DNA from 3 places in the Streptomyces herbicida genome. Region 3 is predicted to be linked to each of the others. Evidence: predicted binding sites of a transcription regulator. Region 3 holds the regulator's gene; each other region holds the start of a gene.
What was found. Region 3 encodes HspR, which represses chaperone genes until heat shock. Its sites were predicted from a motif close to TTGAGNNNNNNNNNCTCAA; they were not measured.

Region 1 (7,897 bases), on a different contig from region 3:
GCGGCCATCTGCTCGCACAGATGGATCGGCAGATCGCCCTTCATCGCTCTGACGTCCTGCGGGAGTTGTACGAGGAGGTGGCGGCCTATCCCGTCCCGGAGGACGCGCCCGCGGACGAACCGGCCGAGCCCGTCGCGTACTTCGCGCTGCCGATGCGGATCGAGCACGAGGGGCGGACCCTGTCGTTCGTGTCGTCGATCTCCACGTTCAATACGCCGATGGACGTGACGGTGGCCGAGTTGGCGATCGAGACGTTTCTGCCCGCCGACCCGGCTACCGCCAAGTACCTCCATTCGCTGGTGGGTTGACGGGCATGTGACGCTTGCGTCTGCATCGGGCACGTGTGCGAGACGGCATCGCGTGACACACTGCACGCATACTTCGGCGCGTAGGGGAGGCGTGGCGTGAGTGAGCGGCGTGCTGCGCCGACCGTGGGCCAAGTGGTGCTCGGCAAGCGGCTGCAGGAGCTGCGCGAGGCGGCCGGCCTCAAGCGCGAGGAGGCCGCCCATGTGCTGCGGGTGGCTCCGGCGACCGTGCGGCGGATGGAGATGGCCGAGGTCGCGCTGAAAATCCCCTACGTGCAGGTGCTGCTTTCGACGTACGGCGTCGCCGACGAGGAGGCGGCCGCGTTCGTGGAACTGGCCGAGGAGGCCAACCAGCCGGGCTGGTGGCAGCGGTTCCACGATGTGCTGCCGGACTGGTTCAGCCTGTATGTGAGCCTGGAGGGCGCCGCCCGGATCATCCGCTCCTACGAGCCGCACTTCGTGCCCGGTCTGCTGCAGACCGAGGAGTACGCGCGTGCGGTGATGGAGGCCGGGACGATAGGGACCTCCGGCCCGGAGACGATCGAGCGCCATGTGTCGTTGCGCATGGCCCGGCAGAGCCTGCTGGAACGGGAGCACCCGCCCCACCTGTGGGTGATCATGGACGAGACGGTGCTGCGGCGCCCGGTGAGCGTGCACGCCGAAGTGATGCGCGACCAGCTGGACAAGCTGCTGGAGTACGCGGAGCGGGACCGGATCACCCTCCAGCTCGCCGAGTTCGCCTCCGGCCCGCATCCGGGGACGTACGCTCCCTTCACGCTGTTCCGGTTCGCGGAGCCCGAACTGCCCGACATGGTCTTCACCGAGTATCTGACCGGCGCCCTGTACCTGGACTCGCGCCGGGAGGTCGGGGCGCACCTGGAGGTGCTGGACCACATGACCGCGCGAGCCGCGTCCGCGCGGCGCACCGAGAAGATCTTGCGTGAGTACCGTGAGAACCTCTGAGGACGGAGCAGACACCGCATGAGCGAATCCGAGGCCGGGCGCATCACCATCGACACGAGCAGGCCGCATCCTGCGCGGGTGTACGACTGGTGGTTGGGCGGCAAGGACAACTACCCGGTGGACGAGGAGCTGGCGCGGAAGATCCTGGCCGCGGACGGCACGGCGGTGCGCGGGGCGCGTGCCAACCGGCGGTTCATGCACCGGGCCGTCCGTACGGCGGCCGAGGCCGGGATCCGTCAGTTCCTGGACATCGGCACCGGCATTCCCACCGAGCCCAATCTGCACCAGGTGGCGCAGGGTGCGGCTCCGGAGTCGAAGGTGGTGTACGCGGACAACGACCCGATCGTGCTGCGGCACGCCGAGGCGCTGCTGAGGGGCTCCGCCGAGGGCAGCACGAACTACGTCCACGCCGACGTCCGCGACCCCGACACCATTCTGCGTCTGGCGGGTGAGTCCCTGGACTTCGGCCGCCCGGTCGCGCTGTCCCTGGTGGCGCTCACCCACTATCTGGGTGAGGAGGACGACGTGTACGGCCTGATCGAGCGGTACGTCGCGCGGCTCGCCCCGGGCAGCCATCTGATCCTCTCCCAGGTCACGCAGGATCTCAGCCCCGAGGGCGTGGCCCGGGCGGCGGAACTGTTCCGCAGGAGCGGCACGCCGTTCTATCCCCGTACGCTGGCGGAGTTCTCCAGGTTCTTCGACGGCCTGGAACTGCTCGGGCCCGGTGTGATCCCCGTCTACGGGTGGCGGCCCGATCCGGAGGACGTGGCGGCACAGGCGGAGGGCATCGTGCCCGTGTACGCGGGGGTCGCGCGCAAGCCCTGACCCGGACGGGTGCGGCAGACAGGTGCGCATCCCTTCTCGCCCCTAGGTTGGAACCAAGGGCAAGCAAGGGAGCGCACGCGACCGACCGCGAGGGCGGCCGGCCTCCGACGACGCGAAGGAGGCCGGATGCCCTCGGACGCGGTCCTTTACCAGGCGGCTGCGCTGTGCCTGACCTATCCGGACGACGACTTCGTCGCCCGGCTGCCGCTGCTGCGCGAAGCCGCGCCGCAGCTGCGGGAGTTCAGCGACTATGCGGCCGTGACCCCGCTGTGCGAACTGACCGAGCACTATGTGCGGGTCTTCGGGCTCGGGCACCGGCACGGCCTGTACCTGAGCCGATGGAACAACGGCTGCATCGGGCGGCGGGGCGGGTCGCTGGTGCGGTTCGAGGACGTCTACCGGGAGCACGGCCTGGAGTTCAGCGGCGAGGAACTGCCGGACTTCCTCCCGGCGGTGCTGGAGTGCACCGCCCGGACCGGCAGCACGGAGCTGCTCACGGAGCACCGCGACGCGTTGGAGGGGCTCCGCTCCCGGTTGACGGAATTCGGTACGCCCTACGCATCCGTACTGGACGCGGTCTGCGCGACGCTGCCGACGACATAGGCGGCTACGCGGCACCGCCCTTCTCGTCCCGTTCGTCGTCGACGATCTCCGCGTCGACCACGCCCTCCTCGTCCTGCGGCGGTGCGGCGCTCTCCCCGGCAGTCGGCGTCTGCTGCTGGGCCTGGGCGTACATGGCCTGCCCCATCTTCTGGCTCACGGTGGCGAGTTTGTCGACGCCGGTGCGCAGAGCGGCCGTATCGGCATTCTGCTCAAGGAGAGTCTTCACCTCCCCGGCCGCCGCCTCGACCTCGGACTTCGTCTCGGCGGGCACCCGGTCCTCGTTGTCCCGGATGAACTTCTCGGTCTGGTAGACGAGTTGTTCGGCCTGGTTGCGGGTCTCGGCGGCCTCGCGGCGCTTGCGGTCCTCCTCGGCGTACTGTTCGGCCTCCCGCATCATGCGGTCGATGTCGTCCTTCGGGAGGGCCGAGCCCCCGGTCACCGTCATCTTCTGCTCGCGCCCGGTGGCCAGGTCCTTCGCCGAGACGTGCATGATCCCGTTGGCGTCGATGTCGAAGGCCACCTCGATCTGCGGGACTCCGCGCGGGGCGGGCGGCAGGCCGGTGAGGTCGAAGACGCCCAGCTTCTTGTTGTAGGCGGCGATCTCCCGCTCGCCCTGGTAGACCTGGATGCCGACCGACGGCTGGTTGTCGGTGGCCGTGGTGAAGATCTCCGAACGGCGGGTCGGGATCGTGGTGTTGCGCTCGATGAGCTTGGTCATGATGCCGCCCTTGGTCTCGATGCCCAGGGACAGCGGGGTGACGTCCAGCAGGAGCACGTCCTTGACGTCGCCGCGGATCACGCCCGCCTGCAGGGTGGCGCCGACCGCCACGACCTCGTCGGGGTTGACGCCCTTGTGCGGGTCCTTGCCGGTGAGCTCCTTGACCAGGTCGGTGACGGCGGGCATCCGGGTCGAGCCGCCGACCAGGATGACGTGGTCGACCGCGGAGAGCTTCACGCCGGCGTCCTTGACCGCCTGGTGGAAGGGGGTCTTGCAGCGGTCGAGCAGGTCGGCGGTGAGCTCCTGGAACTGGGCGCGGGTCAGCTTCTCGTCCAGGTGGAGGGGGCCTTCGGCGGAGGCGGTGATGTAGGGGAGGTTGATCGTCGTCTCGCTCGAGCTGGACAGCTCGATCTTGGCCTTCTCGGCGCCCTCGCGCAGCCGCTGCAGCGCCATCTTGTCGTTGCCCAGGTCGATGCCGTTCTGCCCCTTGAACCGCTTGACCAGGTGTTCCACGATCCGCTGGTCCCAGTCGTCGCCACCGAGGTGGGTGTCGCCATTGGTGGCCTTCACCTCGATGACGCCGTCGCCGATCTCCAGGAGGGAGACGTCGAAGGTGCCGCCGCCGAGGTCGAAGACGAGGACGGTCTGCTCCTCGCCGCGGTCGAGGCCGTAGGCGAGGGCGGCGGCCGTGGGCTCGTTGATGATCCTGAGCACCTTCAGACCGGCGATCTCCCCGGCCTCCTTCGTCGCCTGCCGCTGGGAGTCGTCGAAGTACGCCGGTACGGTGATCACCGCGTCGGTGACATCCTCGCCGAGGTAGGCCTCCGCATCCCGCTTCAGCTTCTGCAGCACCCGCGCCGACAGCTCCTGGGCCCGGTAGCGGGTGCCGTCGACGGAGCCGCTGTCCGGGAAGCGCCAGGCCGCATCGCCCATGTGCCGCTTCACCGAGCGGGCGGTGCGCTCCACGTTCGTCACGGCCTGTCGCTTGGCGACCTCGCCCACCAGCACCTCGCCGTTCTTGGCGAAGGCCACGACCGACGGCGTGGTCCTCGCCCCCTCGGCGTTGGCGACGACGGTGGGCTCGCCGCCCTCCAGGACGGCCACCACCGAGTTCGTCGTGCCGAGATCGATCCCGACCGCGCGTGCCATTGCTGTCCCCTTCCGCCCGGCGTTTCCCCGACTCCAGCACAAAACTTGAGCGGGCTGTTGTCAATGCCGGGTACCCGGAAACGGCGATGCCGCGCCCTGCGGGACGCGGCATCCGGGAAGGTGGTGCGGGTCAGGCGAGCTTCGCCGACAGAGTGATGGTGGTGCCGGTCAGGGCCTGGCTGACCGGGCAGTTCTTCTTGGCGTCCTCGGCGGCCGCGGCGAAGCCCTCCTCGTCCAGGCCGGGGACGGTGCCCTCGACGGTGAGGTGGATGCCGGTGATGCCCTCACCCGGCTGGAAGGTGACGTCCGCCGAGGTGACGAGCTTGGTGGGCGGGGTGCCGGCGCCGGTCAGGCCGTGCGACAGCGCCATGGAGAAGCAGCTGGAGTGGGCGGCGGCGATCAGCTCCTCGGGGCTGGTCTTGCCGTTCGCCTTCTCCGCGCGCGACGGCCACGACACCGGCTGCTGGCCGATGCCGGAGGAGTCGAAGGTGACGACACCGTTGCCCTCGATCAGGTTGCCTTCCCAGACGGTGTGTGCGGTGCGCGTGGTGGCCACGGTTGTTCCTTTCGCGTGGGAGCCCCATTCCGGGTTCTGCGAGTCCCATCCGATCACATTCGGACTCACTGCACCTTGAAGACGGGCCCACGCGGGGTGAACGGCAGCCGGCCGCCCTGCGGGATCAGATAGGCGTGCTCGCGCCGTACGCGCAGCACGTCGCACCAGCCGTCGGTGATGACCAGCACCGGGGCGCCCGGCGGGAAGTCGTCCGCCCGGTGCAGCAGGTCGATCCCGGGCTGCAGGACCGTACCGCCGCGGCCGTGCACCCGTACCCGGCCGGCGATCTCGGTGACCGGCAGATAGCCGGCGTCGTGCGGCGCCGCGTCGCAGAAGACCACCCGGGCGGCGGGTACGTCGCGGGCCTCGGCGTACGAGGCGATCGCGCCCAGCGCCTTGCCGAGCAGCGTGCGGTCCATGGAGCCGGAGGTGTCGAGGACGACGCCGAAGGTGCAGCGGGCGACCTCCTCGGGCGGGAACCAGCGGCCCGCGCGCGGGATGTCGGGGGTGGCCGACTGCCGGCGCGAGGGGCGGCCGTACGACCGCACCGCCTCCGGACGCGGTACGAACTCGTCGAACCAGCGGGCGAGTTGTGCGTCCCAGGGCATCGGCGGCTGGCTGAGCGCGCGGATCTCCTCGACCAGGCCGCCGGGCAGGAAGCCGCGCTCCTGCGCCTGGTGCAGGTCCAGGCCCCGGGCGAGGCCCCGGCGGTAGAACTCGTCGAGGTCGACGTAGTTACGGGGCGGGCCGAGCGGGGCGCCGAGCATGTCGCCGAGGCCCTTGCCGCGCAGGGTGGCCAGGCGCCGCATCCGGCGCAGGTCGCCGGCGATCCGGTCGTACACCTCCTCGGCGGACAGGCCGGTCAGCTCCGGGTCGTGGAGCGCCCCTTGGGGCATGGTGCCGATGCCCATCTCGCCGAGCCAGGCGTTGATGACGTAGTCGCAGGCGATGTTGAACAGGTAGTGGTCGCGGGTGCCGCAGCGGTCGCCGTGGCGCAGGGCGGCGTGCAGCATCTCGTGGGCGAGGACGAACCGCCACTCCTCGTCCTCGAGGGTGCGCAGCGGGTTGATGTAGATCTCGCCCGCTTCGGCGTTGACGGCGGCGACGGAGATGTCGTGGGCGCGGGCGAGTTCGGCGTCGGCGACCAGCTTGATGCCGGCCGCGATGCCGCCGAGCAGCGGGTAGGAGGAGATGAACCAGCTCAGGGCCTTCTCCCAGGGGCGCAGCGGGGTCGGGTCGCCGGACATGGCGTCACGGCGGCCGCCCGCCATGTCCATCGCCGTGGCCATGGTGCGGGTCAGGGCGTGGGCGAAGGCGAGCTGCCAGTCCGGGAGCTGTCCGGCCCACTTGTTCCAGGACACCAGCAGCTGGTCGGGGTCGCCGCCGGCCGTGCCGCAGCGCTCGTACGCGGCCGGCACGCCCGTGCGGCGCCACTGTGCGGCGAGCTGCTCCTCGTCGCCGTCGGGGTACGCCGGCGGCAGATGCTCCGGTGCCTCGCCGACGGGGAAGGTCTGCAGGAACCGGTTGACGACGGCGCAGCGGGCGGCGAGGTCGTGGCGGTCGGGCTGTGTGCGTTCGCCGGTGGCGGACGGGAGGTGTCCGAAGCCGAGGTGGATGGTGGCGTGGGCGAGGGCCCAGGCCCATTCGGCGGGCTCGGCACGGCGGGTGGGGTGGGCGTGCAGCACTCCGTCGGAGTCGGCGCGGACGAGTCCGGCGCGCGGCGCGAGTCCGCAGTCCGGGTGGCGGCAGATGGTGAACTCCACGGCGCGCAGGGCGGGGTTGGCCCGCATCAGCGCCACGCCCGCCGCGAACTCCTCCGCGGCCGGGTCCTTCTTCTTCGGCTTCGCCCCGCGGGCACGGCTCATCGGCGCGCCTCCACCAGCCGGGGCATGTCCCGGGCCGCCTCGATCAGGAACCAGGCGGGCAGGACGGGGTTGCCGTCGGCGTCGGCGGCGATGACGCTCTGCGCGACCTCGACGGAGATCTCGGCGAGCTGCACGAGCAGGGACTTGGCGCGGTACGCGGTCTGCCGCCCGTTCGCCGACATGTGCTCCTTGCTGACGGGCAGTTCCTTGACGAGGCGGCCGCGGAACGACTCCGCGAGGTAGTACAGCAGGTCGCGGTCCTCGATGCGGTGCGGCCAGCCGGCGTCGCCCTTGAGGATCGCCTCGATGCCGAAGCGGCTGCGAACGATCTTGACGTAGCCGCAGAAGGCGGTCGCGTGCGTCGGCGTCAGCGTGCCGTGCGCGAGGACCTTGAGGGTCTCCTCGTCGAGGTCCCGGCCGAAGGAGTGCAGCGCGTCGGAGAGCATGTGCCAGGAGCGCGGGGTGGAGAACGGCTCCTCGGTCTTCGGCGGCCTGGACCACAGATGGTCGGGCCGGTCGGTGACGTGGTCCACGATCCAGGGATGGATGCCGTTGCCCGCGGCCCAGGCGAGCCAGTCCCGGGCGGATGCCTCCAGGTGGACGTGGGCGAGGCGGTTGACGAGGGCGCTGGCGATGGGGCGGGCGAGGGCGTTGTCGGTGGCGCGGTTTCCGGCGCCGACGACGATGGACCCCTTGGGCAGCTCGTAGTTGCCGATACGGCGGTCCAGGATCAGCGAGTAGAACGCCTTCTGCACGTCCGGGGTGGCCGCGTTCAGCTCGTCCAGGAACAGGCAGTACGGCTCGTCGCGGGCGATCGCCTCCGGCGGGCAGAACACCGACCGTCCCTCGCGGATCTGCGGGACGCCCATCAGGTCCTCGGGGGCGAGCTGGGTGCCGAGCAGGCTCACGCACT
Region 2 (7,897 bases), on a different contig from region 3:
ACGCCGCAGCAACACAGTCAACTCGCGTTCCAGAGCCAGGAACTCCTGGTCTGCACCACTGGGTGTCACCTGTCCGGCTGCGTGATGTCCGCCGCCGTTTCCGTCCTCGTGCACGTCAGCACCCCTGATCGGTTTCGCGGTCCTGAAAGTTTCTGTCAAACGCCGCCGTTGCCGCAGCTCCGTCAGTATTTCGCAGGCGTAGACCAACGGCAGCCTCCGGACCCCCTTTCCACCTGCCCGTCTACGTGCGTAGTTTCCTTAACAGGCAACTAATGGCATGCCCACGCCAGTGGGTCATCCGCGGAACCCCCACCCCATCCTCGGAGGCACGTCATGCCCGTGCACAGATCCGGTCCGATCCGCCCGCGCCCCCTCACGGCCCTGGTGGCCGTGCTCCTGGCGGCGCTCTCCCTCACCCTCCCGCTCTCCACCGCCGACGCCGCGACCACCCCCGCCCGCGGCTCGGCGTACATGGGCATGGGCGTCCTGGCCCACGACGGCCGGGACGGCACGCCCAGCGCCGGTGCCGCCGCCCAGACCGAGGGCGTCGACGTCGCCGGCTACCAGGGCAACGTCGCCTGGTCCACGCTGTGGAACAGCGGCGTCCGATGGGCCTACACGAAGGCGACGGAAGGCACGTACTACACCAACCCGTACTTCGCCCAGCAGTACAACGGCTCGTACAACGTCGGCATGATCCGCGGGGCGTACCACTTCGCCACCCCGGACACGACCAGCGGCGCGACCCAGGCCAACTACTTCGTCAGCCACGGCGGCGGCTGGTCCAGGGACGGCAGGACCCTGCCCGGCGCCCTGGACATCGAGTGGAACCCGTACGGCGCGACCTGCTACGGGAAGTCGGCCGCCGGGATGGTGAGCTGGATCGCCGACTTCCTGAACACCTACAGGGCGCGCACCGGCCGGGACGCCGTGATCTACACGGCCACCAGCTGGTGGACCCAGTGCACCGGCAACTACGGCGGCTTCGCGTCGAACAACCCGCTGTGGATCGCCCGGTACGCCTCGGACGTCGGGACGCTGCCCGCCGGATGGTCGTACTACACGATGTGGCAGTACACCTCCTCCGGACCGACGGTCGGGGACCACGACAAGTTCAACGGGGCCCTGGACCGGGTGGTGGCGCTCGCCAACGGCTGACCACGCACACCGGAGCACCGGGTCGACGCGAGGCACGCCGACCCGGTGCTCCGGTGCTCCGTGCGGGCGGCCGGGTGCCGCTCAGCCGACCAGGCCGGTCGGGTCCCGGGGCGCGTCGTCGGCCGGGGCCGTCCGCTGCTGCGGGAACACCGGCTCCGCGGCTCCCGCCGCGCGGTCCGTCTCGCGCTCCACCGCGGCCCGCTCGGCCAAGGCGTTGACGGCGGCGTTGAACCGCTCCAGCGAGGTCGGATGGTCCGGGCCCAGGACGTACTCCTTGAGGGTGCGGCGCTCCGCGGCCATCGGGTCGTGCCGCGGCTCGCGGACCGAGCGCAGGATCTCCGGCAGCCGCGCGCACGCGCGGTCGAGCAGATAGGCGCCCCCGGCGGTGGTGTACGCGGCCCGGAACTCCTCGTCGGGCAGGTCGTGGGCGTTGGTCAGGACGTACGGCTTGAGACCGGCGACGAAGTCGGCGACCACGGAGGAGACGTCGCTGATGAGGATGTCCGCCTGGTTGAAGCACTCGTAGAGCGTCGGCAGCTGCTTGAGGACGACGTGGTGCCGGATCGGGCCGCGGCTCTCCCAGTACAGGCGGTGCCACTCGGCGTGCAGTTCCCGCCACTCGGCGGCGCCGTCCCGGTCGGGGAGCCGCGCGTCACGGATCTGCTGGGCGTCGTCACCGTCGTGCCGGCCGGCCAGTTCGTCGAGCCGGGCCCTGATCTCCCGCAGGCGGGGCGCGGCGGCGGTGACGGCGGCCTCCGCCTCCGCGGCCTCGCGCCGCTCGTTGTCGGCCCGCAGCAGCTCCCGGACGGCCCGGTCCGCCTCGGCCGCCTCCGGCGAGCGCTTCCCGGTGAGCGGGTGCGGCTTGTAGAGGACGCGCACGTTCTCCGTGAGGAGGCGCTCGACCAGGGCCACGCCCATCGGGATCAGCGAGGTGTGGCAGTCGTCGTCGCTCCAGCCCTCCCAGGTGGGGGCGTAGAGCACGGTCGGCACCGGGCCCGGCGTGTGGTCGGCGTGCAGCCGGATCGGGGCCAGCTGGGGCCGGCCCACCTCGACGATGGCCTTGTCGCTGATGGCGTGCCGCACCCGCCGGTAGCGGTCCCGGCCCGCCCGGCCGGCCACCCAGATCTCGTCGTACACCTTGCTGACCCGGTTGCTGCTCGCGAGCTTGTCGCTGTCGCCGTGGCCGATGAACACGTGCTTGGCCTCGGCGATGCGCAGCATGTGCACGTTCTTGCCCGCGTTGCCGGGATACAGCACGACGCGGACGCCGGACAGCTCCAGCTCGGCCAGGTCGTCGGCCTTGGGCACGCAGACCACCGGGATCCAGGTGCGGCTGAGGTGGCGGAACGAGGCCCGCTCGCGCAGGACGATCACCGGGCGCAGGTCGAGCCGCTCCAGCGTGTCGATCCACATGTTGACCTGGTACATGAAGTCCCGGGACACCGAGGCGAAGCTGAAGTACAGGGCGACCTCGGGCCGGTATGCCGCCAGCTGCCGGTTGACCTCGGCGAACACAGCGTCCCGGGCGGGCATGCGGCGGACCCGGCGGTACTGCCCCAGCAGGGCCGCCACGGCCGCCACGGACAGCCCGGTCGTCAGTGCGAAGCCGACGCCCGCCGGATACCAGACCCCGGCCGCCAGCGCTGCGAGCAGTCCCGCGTGGGCCGGCACGTCGAGGTGGAGCAGCTTGCGCAGGAAGCGCCGGTAGAGGACGGCGGACGGGCGGCGCGGGACGTCAAGTGCGCTGAGGTCGAGGTTGCGCACCACCAGCGGCAGCACCCGCCGCAGCCGGATGGCGTGGTGTGCGGCCGAGTACAGCATCACCAGCGCGAAGTGCGCGCTGAAGACGGCCAGCGCGGCGACCAGCACCCGGTCCGGCGCGTCCGTCCGGCCGGCCAGCGCGAGCAGCATCACCGTGCGGATCGCGAACCGCAGGGTGCGGTTGAGCTGAAGCGTCGCCAGCCGGCGGACGAAGCCGGGCGCCCGGGTGTGCACCACCTCGTCCACCACGTAGGTCACGGCCGACGCCACGGCGAACCCTCCGACCGACGGCAGCAACGCGAAGACGGGCAGCGCCGCGAAGCCGGCACCGAGCACGAGCACGAGGAGCAGGTCGGTCGTCCCGCGTACCCGCAGGACCCCGCACAACCGACGAATCATCAAGGACAAGGCGTTCCCCCCACGGGATTGCACACGGTCTGTCAAAAGCCGTTGTTCGCCAGTTCGACCGAGGAGGGGGTTGAAGAGTTGTACATCTGGCACTCGGAAATATTTCACCTTGTGTTGGTGCGGGGTTGACCTCGCCATGGTGCGTCGAAAAGGCCCGGGCCTCCCTCACGGGGCCCGGGCCTTTCCTTCATCCGATGGCGTCCGTCACGCCGCCACCGGAACCTCCGGCGCCGCGCCGTTCGTGGCCGGCGACAGGGCCAGTTCCAGGACCTGGCGGACGTCCGTGACGGCGTGGACGTCGAGCTTGTCCAGCACCTCCGACGGGACGTCGTCCAGGTCGGGCTCGTTGCGCTTGGGGATGATCACGGTCGTGACCCCGGCCCGTTGCGCGGCCAGCAGCTTCTGCTTCACGCCGCCGATCGGGAGGACCCGGCCGGTCAGCGAGACCTCACCGGTCATCGCCACGTCCGTACGCACCAGGCGTCCGGACAGGAGCGAGGCCAGGGCCGTGGTCATCGTGATGCCGGCGCTCGGGCCGTCCTTGGGGACCGCGCCCGCCGGGAAGTGGATGTGCACGCCCCGGTCCTTCAGATCGGCCACCGGCAGCTCCAGCTCGGCACCGTGGCTGCGCAGGAAGCTCAGCGCGATCTGCGCCGACTCCTTCATCACGTCGCCCAGCTGGCCCGTCAGGGTCAGCCCCGCCGCACCCGTCTCCGGGTCGGCGAGGGAGGCCTCCACGAACAGGACGTCTCCACCGGCGCCGGTCACCGCGAGGCCCGTCGCCACGCCGGGGACCGCCGTGCGGCGCTCCGCCGGGTCCTGGGCGGACTCGGGCACGTGGTGCGGCCGGCCGATCAGGGCCCGCAGGTCCTCGTCCTTGACGGTGAACGGCAGCTCGCGCTCGCCCAGTTCGTGCTGGGCCGCGACCTTGCGCAGCAGCCGGGCGATGGACCGCTCGAGGTTGCGGACGCCCGCCTCCCGCGTGTACTCACCGGCCAGCTTGCGCAGCGCGCTCTCGTCGAGGTCCACCTCGTCCTTGCCGAGCCCCGCCCGCTCCAGCTGGCGCGGGAGCAGGTGGTCACGGGCGATGACGACCTTCTCGTCCTCGGTGTAGCCGTCCAGGCGGACCAGCTCCATACGGTCGAGCAGGGCCTCCGGGATGGCCTCCAGGACGTTGGCGGTGGCGAGGAAGACGACGTCCGACAGGTCCAGTTCCACCTCCAGGTAGTGGTCCCGGAAGGTGTGGTTCTGGGCCGGGTCGAGGACCTCCAGCAGGGCGGCCGCCGGGTCGCCCCGGAAGTCGGACCCCACCTTGTCGATCTCGTCCAGCAGGACCACCGGGTTCATCGACCCGGCCTCCTTGATCGCGCGCACGATCCGGCCGGGCAGCGCCCCGACGTACGTACGGCGGTGGCCGCGGATCTCGGCCTCGTCGCGGACGCCGCCGAGGGCGACGCGGACGAACTTGCGGCCCATGGCGTGCGCGACGCTCTCGCCGAGGCTCGTCTTGCCGACGCCGGGCGGTCCGACCAGGGCCAGTACGGCACCTCCGCGCCGGCCGCCGATCACGCCGAGTCCGCGGTCGGTACGGCGCTTGCGCACCGCCAGGTACTCGGTGATCCGCTCCTTCACGTCCTCCAGGCCCGCGTGTTCGGCGTCGAGGACGGCCTTCGCGCCCTGGATGTCGTACGCGCCGGTGTCATCGGTTCGCTCGTTCCACGGCAGTTCCAGGACGGTGTCGAGCCAGGTCCGGATCCAGGAGCCCTCGGGCGACTGGTCGCTGGACCGCTCCAGCTTGTCGACCTCCTTGAGGGCCGCCTCGCGGACCTTCTCGGGCAGGTCGGCGGCCTCGACGCGGGCGCGGTAGTCGTCCGACTCCTCGGCGGAGTCCTTGCCGTTCTCGCCGTTCAGCTCGCGCAGCTCCTTGCGGACCGCCTCCAGCTGACGGCGGAGCAGGAACTCGCGCTGCTGCTTGTCGACGCCCTCCTGGACGTCCTTGGCGATGGTCTCGGCGACGTCCTGCTCGGCGAGGTGGTCGCGCAGTTGCTGGGCGGCGAGCTTGAGGCGGGCCACCGGGTCGGCCGTCTCGAGCAGTTCGACCTTCTGTTCGGTGCTCAGGAACGGTGAGTAGCCGGAGTTGTCGGCGAGCGCGGAAACGTCGTCGATGGCCTGGACACGGTCGACGACCTGCCAGGCGCCGCGCTTGCGCAGCCAGGCGGTGGCCAGCGCCTTGTATTCCTTGACCAGTTCGACGACGTGGCCCGGCAGCGGCTCGGGCACCTTCTCGTCGACGCGCGTGCCCTCGACCCACAGCGCAGCGCCCGGTCCGGTGGTCCCGGCGCCGATCCTCACCCGGCTGCGGCCGCGGATCAGCGCGCCCGGGTCACCGTCCGCCAGCCGGCCGACCTGCTCGACGGTGCCGAGCACACCGGTGCCCGGGTACGTCCCGTCGATGCGCGGCACCAGAAGGACCTTCGGCTTTCCGGGCTCCGTCCGGGCGGCGGCCTGCGCGGCCTCCACCGCGGCGCGTACATCGGCGTCGTTCAGGTCCAGCGGTACCACCATCCCGGGCAGCACGACCTCGTCGTCGAGCGGCAGCACAGGCAGAGTGAGCGGTGTGAACGCCGTGGACTCAGCAGCCATGATCTCCCCTTCGGCAGTCAAGTTGAGCTATGCCGACTCAATGCACGGGAGCTCCCGGATGTTCCCATGGCTGCGTTCGCTCTGAGCGATCACCGGATCACCGTGCACTACCAGCGGAAACGGGGGGCGGTGCGCGGTTATGCCCGTGGGGGAGGACACGGCACCGCACCGGCGCGGGCGCACCGAGTCGGGACACCGCGTCCGGCGCGGTGCCCGGCGGCCGCCCGGAGGGGCTACGCGGACCGGGCCTGCTCCACCGCCCGGGCCACGTGCGTGGGCCGGACCGACCGCACGGCCCGGGCTCGCTGCCGGCGGCGGATCGTGGGCCACATGGCGATGCCTATGGCCAGCGAGATCAGGTGGCCCCAGTTGGTCATCGGGTCCGTGTACGCGATCAGGTCCTGCAGGAGCATGCCGCCGAACAGCGCGACGACCGGCCAGCGCAGCCAGGGGGTGAGCAGTCCGGCCAGGGCGCCCGTGCTGGCGGCGACGCCGAAGCTGATGCCGTAGTCCAGGCGGTGCAGGGAGCTGCCGGGCAGGTGTCCCGCCACGACCGCGATCCCGACGGGGACCTCGGTCGCCAGGGTGGCGAGCACGTGCCCGAGCAGAAAGACCGTGGCCGCGCCCAGTGCGCCTATGCGCCGCTCCAGCGCGGTGAGGACGACCAGGAAGCACATGGCGTACGGCGACACGACCCCGCCGGCGATCCACAGCGCGCTCACCAGCAGGACCTGCACGGGTGTCCGCACCAGGTGCGCGACATCCGTGCTGGAGGCCTGGTAGAGGCTGTGCACCAGCCCGGGGGCGGCGTCGGCGGCGATCAGCGAGGTGACGGCGAGCACGGCCGCGTAGGCGAAGGTGAACGGCGTTCCCGTGGGGGTGGGCAGCAGCCGCCACGGGTGGAGGGCACGCAGCCGCCGAGCGAGGAGGCGGTGGGGGGCGGGGAAGGCCTGCGCGGGGACCGGCGCGGTGGTCACCCGGTCATCGGGCCGGGGCCGAAAGGGCACGTCCGGCGGGGTGGCCGCCGCTGGGGCGCCGAGGGCCGCACCGTCCGCCATGGCACCGCGCTGGCGCGGCATGCCGTCCAGCAGGTCGCCGAGCCCGGTGGGCGACAGGGCGCCGTCGTCGGGAAGAGGCATGCCCGGGGGCGTGGGCGAGGCCGTCGTGCCGGCCGTCGCGGTCGGTTCCACGGTGTGGCGCTCCTTCCGTCCCGCCCCACCCTTCGTGCCGCACAGGCCTCTGTCTATGACCGACGCCACGCAAGGCCCCGATTCACAGGATCTTCTGAGAAACCGCTCGACTCACACCGGGGTCCCGACAGAAGCGGAAGCGCTCGAACGAGTGATGTGCGCCGGCCTGCCGCCATCCGTAATTTCCGTGGCCGCAAAGCCGTGTTCGTGCAGGATGGGCGTATGGCCGCCACGTACGACACTCCCGTAGTCCTGGACCGTCGCGAGGGCCCGCACGGGGAGGTGGTGCTGCGCAGACACGGCGGGTTACTGCAGATCATCGCCAACGGGTGCTTTCTCATGGACACCTCCGACGGGCGCTCGGAGCGGCTGCTCGTCGACGCCGCGTACGACGCCCTGGACGGGCGGCCGGAACCGGACGTGCTGATCGGCGGCCTCGGCGTAGGGTTCTCGCTCGCACATGCCGCGGCCGATCCCCGCTGGGGGCGGATCACCGTGGTCGAGCGCGAGCCCGCCGTGATCGGCTGGCACCGGGAGGGCCCGCTGTCCGGGCTGTCGGCCGCCGCACTCGACGACCCGCGCACGGAGATCGTCGAAGCCGACCTCTTGATGCACGTCAATGAGACTTCCGCCACGTACGACGCCCTGTGCCTGGACATCGACAACGGGCCCGGCTGGACCGTGACCGAGGACAACGACGGCCTCTACTCACCGGCCGGACTGGCAAGCTGCGCAAG
Region 3 (7,897 bases):
CTCCGGCGCCCCCGCCTCCGGCCTGCCCAAGGACCACTTCGGCGTCCGCTGGACCGTGACACGCGACTTCGGCTCCGGGGGCCCCTTCACACTCACCGCGGCCACCCAGGACGGCATCCGCGTCTTCGTCGACGGCGAACGCGAGATCAACCTCTGGAAGAACGTCTCGACGACGCAGAAGAAGTCGCTGAAGCTCACCCTGTCCAAGGGCCCGCACACCCTCCGCGTCGACTACATCAACGTGACCGGCGCCGCCGATGTGAGCTTCGCCTACACCCCGCGCACCTCCGCCACCGTCGACAAGGTCAAGCCCCTCACCCCGACGGGCATGTCGGTCACTTACGACAGAGCCACCGGCAAGGCGAAAATCGGCTGGGCGAAGAACAAGGAGCTGGACCTCGCCGGCTACCGCGTCCACCGGCGGCTCAAGGGCGGCTCCTTCGGCAGCAGGCCGCTCGCGACGACCGCCTCCACCTCGTACACCGACGCGACCGTGCCGAAGACGGGCGCGACGTACTACTACGAGGTCCGTGCCTACGACAAGGCCGGGAACGAGTCAGCGGGTACGGCCGACCAGCCCGTCACCACGGTCGACAGGACCCCGCCGGCCGCGCCGTTCGTCGAGATGGACATCTGCCCGGACAACCAGCCCTACTCGGCCCCCGAGCTCGTCACCACGGCCGAGAACGCGGCCGACATCGCCCGGTACGAGATGCAGCGGCTCGACCCCGTGACCAAGTCCTGGACCACCGTGTACTCCGGCGCCAAGGGCGCGATCTGCGACACCGGGTACCGCGCGGACGGCAGCAAGGTCACCTACCGGGGCCGGGCCCGCGACGCCGCCGGGAACTGGTCCGTGTACTCGGCCGCCACCACGTTCACCACCTCGGACATGACCCCGCCGGCGACCGCCGCCGACGCCCGTGTCGAGTACCGCTCGGGCGTGCCCCACCTGGTGTGGTCCCCGGTCGACGGCGCCGCCTCGTACCAGGTCCTCCAGTACGACCCGGCGACCGGCGGCTACCTCGACGCCCTGCCCGGCACGGACACGGGGACCGGCACCGCCGTCCGCACCACCATGGACACCGACGTCGTCCCGCGCCGGCAGCTCGCGGTCGCCGACACCTACCGGTACGCGGTGCGCTCGGTGGACCGGGCGGGCAACGCGGCCGCCCCGGTGGAGGTCACGCTGACGATGGCCGACCGTCCGGAGGCCGTCCCCGCGTTCCGGACCACCGCGAACCGGTACGGCGCGGGCGTGATGGTCGAGTGGAGCAGCGCCGACCCGTGGACCTTCGGCGAGGACCGGCCGCTGCTCACCTACCGGATCGTCCGCACCGACAAGGCGACCGGCGCGAGCGGCGTCGTGACCGGGTGCAAGCCGAACAGCTCGCAGGACCTGCCGCCGACGGACCCCGAGACGTACTGGACCTGGACCGGCGACGACGCCCCCGCGTACGCCGGGAGCAGGCAGATCAACGGCGTCTGCTGGGACGTCTCCGGCGCGTCGGAGACGACGTACGACTACACGGTCGTGACGATCGACCCGTACGGCCATGAGTCGCGGCCCGGTCCGGCCGCCACCGCGACCACACCGGACACCCAGCGCCCGGCCCCGGTCGGGAACCTGACGGCCGAACAGATCCCGCTCGGTGTCCGTCTGACCTGGACGCCGCCCGCCGACGACGACGTGACCGGCTATCACGTGTGGCAGAGCGCCGTCGACCCGGACACCGGCGCGACGGTGTGGGAGGCCAACTGCTGGACCGGTACATCGCTGGCGAAGACCGAGATCCTCTGCCCGACCGTCCCCGACGGCGCCACCCATGTCTACCGGGTGGCCGCCACGGACGGCACCGGTCTCGTCCACGAGACCGACGTCGACGCCTTCCACACCGCCGACGTCTCGGTGACCCTGCCCGACACCCGGCCGCCGGACTGGACGGGCACCGAGGTCCGCGAGAGCCAGTACCCGGAGCTGTACGTCCGCTGCGGGGTCACCGTCTACGACAAGCCGTGCGGTGACTTCACGGACTACCGCTGGGAGCGCTGGGACCCGGCCACGAACTCCTGGACCCTGTTCGCCACCGGCAAGGTCGACGACCCGAAGTTCCACATGGACCACTCGGTGCACGAGGACCGGCTCGGGCTGTACTACTACCGGGCGATCTACACCGACCCGGCCGGCCACGAGGAGATCCGGGACCAGAGGGCCTACGGCATCTGGGACTCCTGGCTCTGAGCGCACGGGAAATGCGCATGCGAAAGGGGCCCGGAGGAGATCCTCCGGGCCCCTTTCGCATGCGTCGGTGTCAGTCCTGCTGCTGCCGCTTCGGCCGCCACACCACCAGCGCGCTGGTCTGCTGGACCTCCTGGTACGGGACCAGGTCCCGGCGGTAGGAGGCGTGGACGGCGGCCTCGCGCTGCTGCATCGCGGCAGCCGCGCCGTCCAGGGCCGACTGCAGCTCCGCGACGTGGGACTGGAGCGCGGCGACCTGGTTCTCCAGTTCGATGATGCGCTTGATGCCGGCCAGGTTGATGCCCTCGTCCTGCGACAGCGCCTGCACCTGGCGGAGCAGTTCGATGTCACGGGCCGAGTAGCGGCGGCCCCGGCCGGCGGTCCGGTCCGGGGAGACCAGACCCAGGCGGTCGTACTGGCGCAGCGTCTGCGGGTGGAGTCCGGAGAGCTGGGCCGCCACCGAGATGACGTAGACCGGGGTCTCCTCGGTCAGTTCATACGGATTACGTCGACGGCCGTCCATCACCCTCAAGCTCCCTTCGCGGCCTCGAACAGCTCCGCCCGCGGGTCCTCACCCGCGGTCGCCTCGCGATACGCCTCGAGCGCGTCACGAGCCTTCCCCGACAGGTCCTGGGGAACACGCACCTCGACGGTGACCAGCAGGTCCCCGCGGGTGCCGTCCTTGCGGACCGCGCCCTTGCCCCGCGCCCGCATGGTGCGGCCGTTGGGCGTGCCCGGAGGCAGCTTGAGGGTGACGGCGGGGCCGCCGAGGGTCGGGACCCGGACCTCGCCGCCGAGCGCCGCCTCGGTGAACGTCACCGGGACGGTCACCGTGAGGTTGTCGCCCTTGCGGCCGAAGACCGGGTGCTCACCCACGTGCACGACGACATACAGATCGCCCGCCGGGCCGCCCCGCTCGCCGGGAGCTCCCTTGCCGCGCAGCCGGATGCGCTGACCGTCGGTCACCCCCGCGGGGATGCGGACCTGCATGGTCCGGGACGACTTGGCGCGGCCACTGCCCTTGCACTCCATGCAGGGGTGCTCGGCGATCAGACCGCGGCCCTTGCAGTCGGGGCAGGGGTCGGTGAGCGAGAAGCCGCCGCCCGAACCCCGCGCGACCTGGCCCGTGCCGACGCAGGTCGGGCACACGCGCGGTGTGCCGTTCTTGTCGCCGGTGCCGGAGCAGGCCTTGCACGGGGCCTGCGAGGACATCCGCAGCGGGACCGTGGCGCCCTCGATGGCCTCGGTGAAGCTCAGCGTGACCTCGGACTCGATGTCCTGGCCGCGCCTGGGCTGGGTGCGCGTGCCCGCGCCGCCGCCCCGGTTGAACAGGCCCCCCAGGACGTCTCCGAAGCCTCCGCCGAAGCCCCCTTGGCTCTGGGCGCCGCCGCCTCCGCCTCCGAAGAGGTCGCCCAGGTCGAAGTTGAAGGAGCCGCCGCCCGCGCCCGGCCCCGGGCGGAAGCCGCCGTTGCCGAAGAGGGCGCGTGCCTCGTCGTACTCCTTGCGCTTCTTGGGGTCACCGAGGACGTCGTTCGCCTCGGAGATCTCCTTGAAACGCTCTTCCGCCCTGGCGTTGCCCTTGTTGGCGTCCGGGTGGAACTCGCGGGCGAGCTTCCGGTACGCCTTCTTGATCTCGGCCTCGGTGGCGTCCTTGGGGACGCCGAGGACCTTGTAGTAGTCCTTCTCGATGAAGTCCTTGGTGCTCATCCCCGACGTCCCTCCTTCCGTTCAGTGTTTACGTCAGCCCTCCTCCGGGCCACCGTTCTCCTTGTCGTCGGCCGCCGTGCCCTCGTCGGCACCTTCGGCCTTGACCGTCTGCGCGCCGGGCTGCGGCTCGGCGACGGCCACCCGCGCGGGGCGGATGGTGCGCTCGCCGATGCGATACCCGGGCTGCAGAATCGCCACGCACGTCGTCTCGGTGACGTCCGGCGCGTACGAGTGCATCAGGGCCTCGTGGATCGTCGGGTCGAAGGGCTCGCCCTCCTTGCCGAACTGCTGCAGTCCCATCTTCGCCGCGACGGTCTCCAGCGACTCGGCGACGGACTTGAATCCGCCGACGAGCTCGCCGTGTTCCCGCGCGCGGCCGATGTCGTCGAGCACGGGCAGCAGTTCGGTCAGGAGGTTCGCGATGGCGATCTCCCGGACCGCTACCCGGTCGCGATCGACGCGGCGGCGGTAGTTCTGGTACTCGGCCTGAAGGCGCTGGAGGTCCAGCGTGCGCTCGTTGAGTGCCGTGCGCACCTGGTCCAGCTGGGCCACCAGGCCGGCTGTCTGATTCGCGTCCCCGGCCGGGGACGCCCCCTCTTCGGAGGCGGCCTTCGGCTCGGCGTCGTCAGGGGTGGCGCCGGAGGGGACGTCGGGCTTCTCCTCGAAGCCCGGGGTCTCCTCCGTCACGCGGCACCGTCCTTGCGCTCGTCGTCGACGATCTCGGCGTCCACGACGTCGTCGTCGGCGCGGGCCTCACCGGCGCCGGCGGACGCGCCGCCCGCGGCCTGCGCGGCCTGGGCGTCGGCGTACATGGCCTGGCCCAGCTTCTGCGAGACGGCCGCGACCTTCTCCGTGGCGGTACGGATCTCGGCGGTGTCCTCGCCCTTGAGCGCGGTCTTCAGCTCCTCGACGGACGCCTCGACCTCGGTCTTGATCTCGCCCGGGACCTTGTCCTCGTTGTCCTTGAGGAACTTCTCGGTCTGGTAGACGAGCTGCTCGCCCTGGTTGCGGGTCTCGGCGGCCTCGCGGCGCTTGTGGTCCTCCTCCGCGTAGCGCTCGGCCTCCTCACGCATGCGGTCGACCTCGTCCTTCGGGAGCGAGGAGCCGCCGGTGACGGTCATCTTCTGCTCCTTGCCGGTGCCGAGGTCCTTCGCCGTGACGTGCATGATGCCGTTGGCGTCGATGTCGAAGGAGACCTCGATCTGCGGGACGCCACGCGGCGCCGGCGGCAGACCGGTCAGCTCGAACATGCCGAGCTTCTTGTTGTAGGCCGCGATCTCGCGCTCGCCCTGGTAGACCTGGATCTGCACGGACGGCTGGTTGTCCTCGGCCGTCGTGAAGATCTCGGACCGCTTGGTCGGGATCGTGGTGTTGCGCTCGATGAGCTTGGTCATGATGCCGCCCTTGGTCTCGATACCGAGGGACAGCGGGGTCACGTCGAGGAGCAGGACGTCCTTGACCTCACCCTTGAGGACACCGGCCTGGAGCGAGGCGCCGATGGCGACGACCTCGTCCGGGTTCACGCCCTTGTTGGCCTCCTTGCCGCCGGTCAGCTCCTTGACGAGCTCGGCGACGGCGGGCATACGGGTGGAGCCACCGACGAGGACGACGTGGTCGATCTCGCCGAGGGAGATGCCGGCGTCCTTGATGACGTTGTGGAACGGCGTCTTGCAGCGCTCCAGCAGGTCCGCGGTCAGCTGCTGGAACTGAGCGCGCGTCAGCTTCTCGTCCAGGTGCAGCGGGCCCTCGGCGGACGCGGTGATGTAGGGCAGGTTGATCGAGGTCTCGGTGGACGAGGACAGCTCGATCTTCGCCTTCTCGGCAGCCTCGCGCAGACGCTGCAGAGCCATCTTGTCCTTGCCGAGGTCCACGCCGTGGCCGGACGCGAACTGCTTGACCAGGTAGTCGACGATGCGCTGGTCCCAGTCGTCACCACCGAGGTGGTTGTCGCCGTTGGTGGCCTTGACCTCGACGACACCGTCGCCGATCTCCAGCAGCGAGACGTCGAACGTGCCGCCACCGAGGTCGAAGACCAGGATGATCTGCTCGTCCTTGTCGAGGCCGTACGCGAGCGCGGCCGCGGTGGGCTCGTTGACGATGCGCAGGACGTTCAGACCGGCGATCTCGCCGGCCTCCTTCGTCGCCTGGCGCTCGGAGTCGTTGAAGTAGGCCGGGACGGTGATGACCGCGTCGGTCACCTTCTCACCCAGGTAGGCCTCGGCGTCGCGCTTCAGCTTCTGCAGGATGAAGGCGGAGATCTGCTGCGGGTTGAAGTCCTTCCCGTCCAGCTGGATCTTCCAGTCGGTGCCCATGTGGCGCTTGACGGAACGGATGGTCCGGTCCACGTTGGTGACCGCCTGGCGCTTGGCGACCTCGCCGACCAGCACCTCGCCGTTCTTGGCGAAGGCGACGACGGACGGCGTGGTCCTGGCACCCTCGGCGTTGGTGATGACGGTGGGCTCGCCGCCCTCCAGAACGCTGACGACGGAGTTAGTCGTGCCCAGGTCGATGCCGACCGCACGTGCCATGGTGATTTCCTCCAGCTGACTTGAGTGGAACGGACTCAAGTGTGCACGAGGGTCGCCACTGGGTCAACAGACCTGAGCCATGGGGGCTCAACTCTTATCCGTTCCTTACACGCAACTGCCGTGTGACCTGCGAAGATGCCATACGACGGACCCCATAGACAGGGATTCGAAGGAGTAGAAGTACGACCACGAGCGCCCCGCCGGCCACCCAGAGGACGGCACCGTCCCCGGCCCAGCCGGTGTGGGCGAGCACCCCGACCAGCACCCCGGAGAAGGCGACGATGCCGAGGAGGACGACGGTTCCCGGCGGGGTGAGCCCGAGGCGCCGCAAGCGGTGGCCGAGATGGTCGGGCCCGCTCCTGAGGAGCGAGCGCCGGGCCATGCGCCTCGACACGGCCACCAGGGCGAGGTCGGCCGTACCGAGGGCGGTGAGGCAGAACAGCACACCCGCGCTGTCCCCGAGTCCGTGCCCGGCCCGGGTGAACACGGCGGCGGAGGCGAGCACGAACCCCGTGAACAGCGATCCGCACGCGCCCAGCCCGATCCGCGCGGGATGCCAGTTGTGCATGAGGAACCCGGTGAGGGCGGCGGCGAGCACGCTGAGCAGCACGGCCAGCCCGTCCATCACCTCGGCCGCGGCGCAGGCCCCGACCCCGAAGGCGGTGATCACCCCGACCGTGCCGGCCAGCCCGTCGGCGTGGTCCAGCGCCCGGAAGGCGAAGGCGACGAGGACGATCCAGCCCACGGCCAGGAGGCCCGCGGGCACACCGGTCTCGTCGTACGGCACGACGCAGGCGGCGGCGACCGCCGTACCCGCGGCGAGCACCCGCGGCCGCAGCCGCCACACGTCGGCGACCAGCCCGAGCAGGGCGACCCCCGCGCCCGCGAGCAGCAGCCTCCCGACCCCGCCCCCCAGCGGCGCGACCCGCGTCCACTGCCCCGCCCCGGCGACGAGACAGGTGGCGGACAGCACGGCCACACCCCCGAGCAGGGGCACGGGCCGCCGGCGTCGCGCCGGATCCGGCTGCCTCCGCTCGACGATCCCGGCCCGCAGGCCGGGCGCGCGGAGCAGCGCCGCGAGCACGGCGGTGAGCAGGAGGGCGGAGGTGGCGGCGAGGATCCCGTAGAGCACGGCTCTAAATTAGGCGTGAATGGTGCAATTCGGTATGAATAACACGATCGGATTGCCTGTCCGGCTCAGGCTCCCCTCAGCGACCCAGATCACCTCGCTCCTGGCTACAGTGCGAGGAAGGATGCGGGTAGTCTCGAACGGACTGCATAAGTTACCGCTTAGTAATGTCCCTCGCAGGCCCGAGGAGCCCCGAAATGCAACTCGCCGCGATCATCGTGTCGCTGGTTCTGATCGTGGTCGGCGTAGCCCTGTTCGCCCGCGCCGTCCTGCAGATCTACAACTTCATGCGGC

Region 1: the regulator HspR is predicted to act here: its motif matches at 4,609-4,627, upstream of dnaK (molecular chaperone DnaK).
Region 2: the regulator HspR is predicted to act here: its motif matches at 5,993-6,011, upstream of lon (endopeptidase La).

The regions. Positions count from the first base shown of each region.
Region 1 covers NZ_JAUYWJ010000012.1:200,258-208,154, forward strand. Annotated here, with positions in the region: gene Q8A52_RS25460 (helix-turn-helix domain-containing protein) at 1-308, shown strand, start outside; gene Q8A52_RS25465 (helix-turn-helix domain-containing protein) at 405-1,268, shown strand; gene Q8A52_RS25470 (SAM-dependent methyltransferase) at 1,287-2,093, shown strand; gene narJ (nitrate reductase molybdenum cofactor assembly chaperone) at 2,220-2,696, shown strand; gene dnaK (molecular chaperone DnaK) at 2,701-4,563, opposite strand; gene Q8A52_RS25485 (OsmC family protein) at 4,694-5,119, opposite strand; gene Q8A52_RS25490 (vWA domain-containing protein) at 5,185-6,984, opposite strand; gene Q8A52_RS25495 (ATP-binding protein) at 6,981-7,897, opposite strand, start outside.
Region 2 covers NZ_JAUYWJ010000001.1:652,288-660,184, reverse strand. Annotated here, with positions in the region: gene Q8A52_RS03020 (MarR family winged helix-turn-helix transcriptional regulator) at 1-114, opposite strand, end outside; gene Q8A52_RS03015 (lysozyme) at 334-1,158, shown strand; gene Q8A52_RS03010 (hypothetical protein) at 1,240-3,318, opposite strand; gene lon (endopeptidase La) at 3,532-5,970, opposite strand; gene Q8A52_RS03000 (rhomboid-like protein) at 6,204-7,160, opposite strand; gene Q8A52_RS02995 (spermidine synthase family protein) at 7,383-7,897, shown strand, end outside.
Region 3 covers NZ_JAUYWJ010000024.1:99,359-107,255, forward strand. Annotated here, with positions in the region: gene Q8A52_RS38520 (PA14 domain-containing protein) at 1-2,242, shown strand, start outside; gene Q8A52_RS38525 (heat shock protein transcriptional repressor HspR) at 2,313-2,762, opposite strand; gene dnaJ (molecular chaperone DnaJ) at 2,768-3,946, opposite strand; gene grpE (nucleotide exchange factor GrpE) at 3,980-4,633, opposite strand; gene dnaK (molecular chaperone DnaK) at 4,630-6,474, opposite strand; gene Q8A52_RS38545 (MraY family glycosyltransferase) at 6,569-7,606, opposite strand; gene Q8A52_RS38550 ((Fe-S)-binding protein) at 7,801-7,897, shown strand, end outside.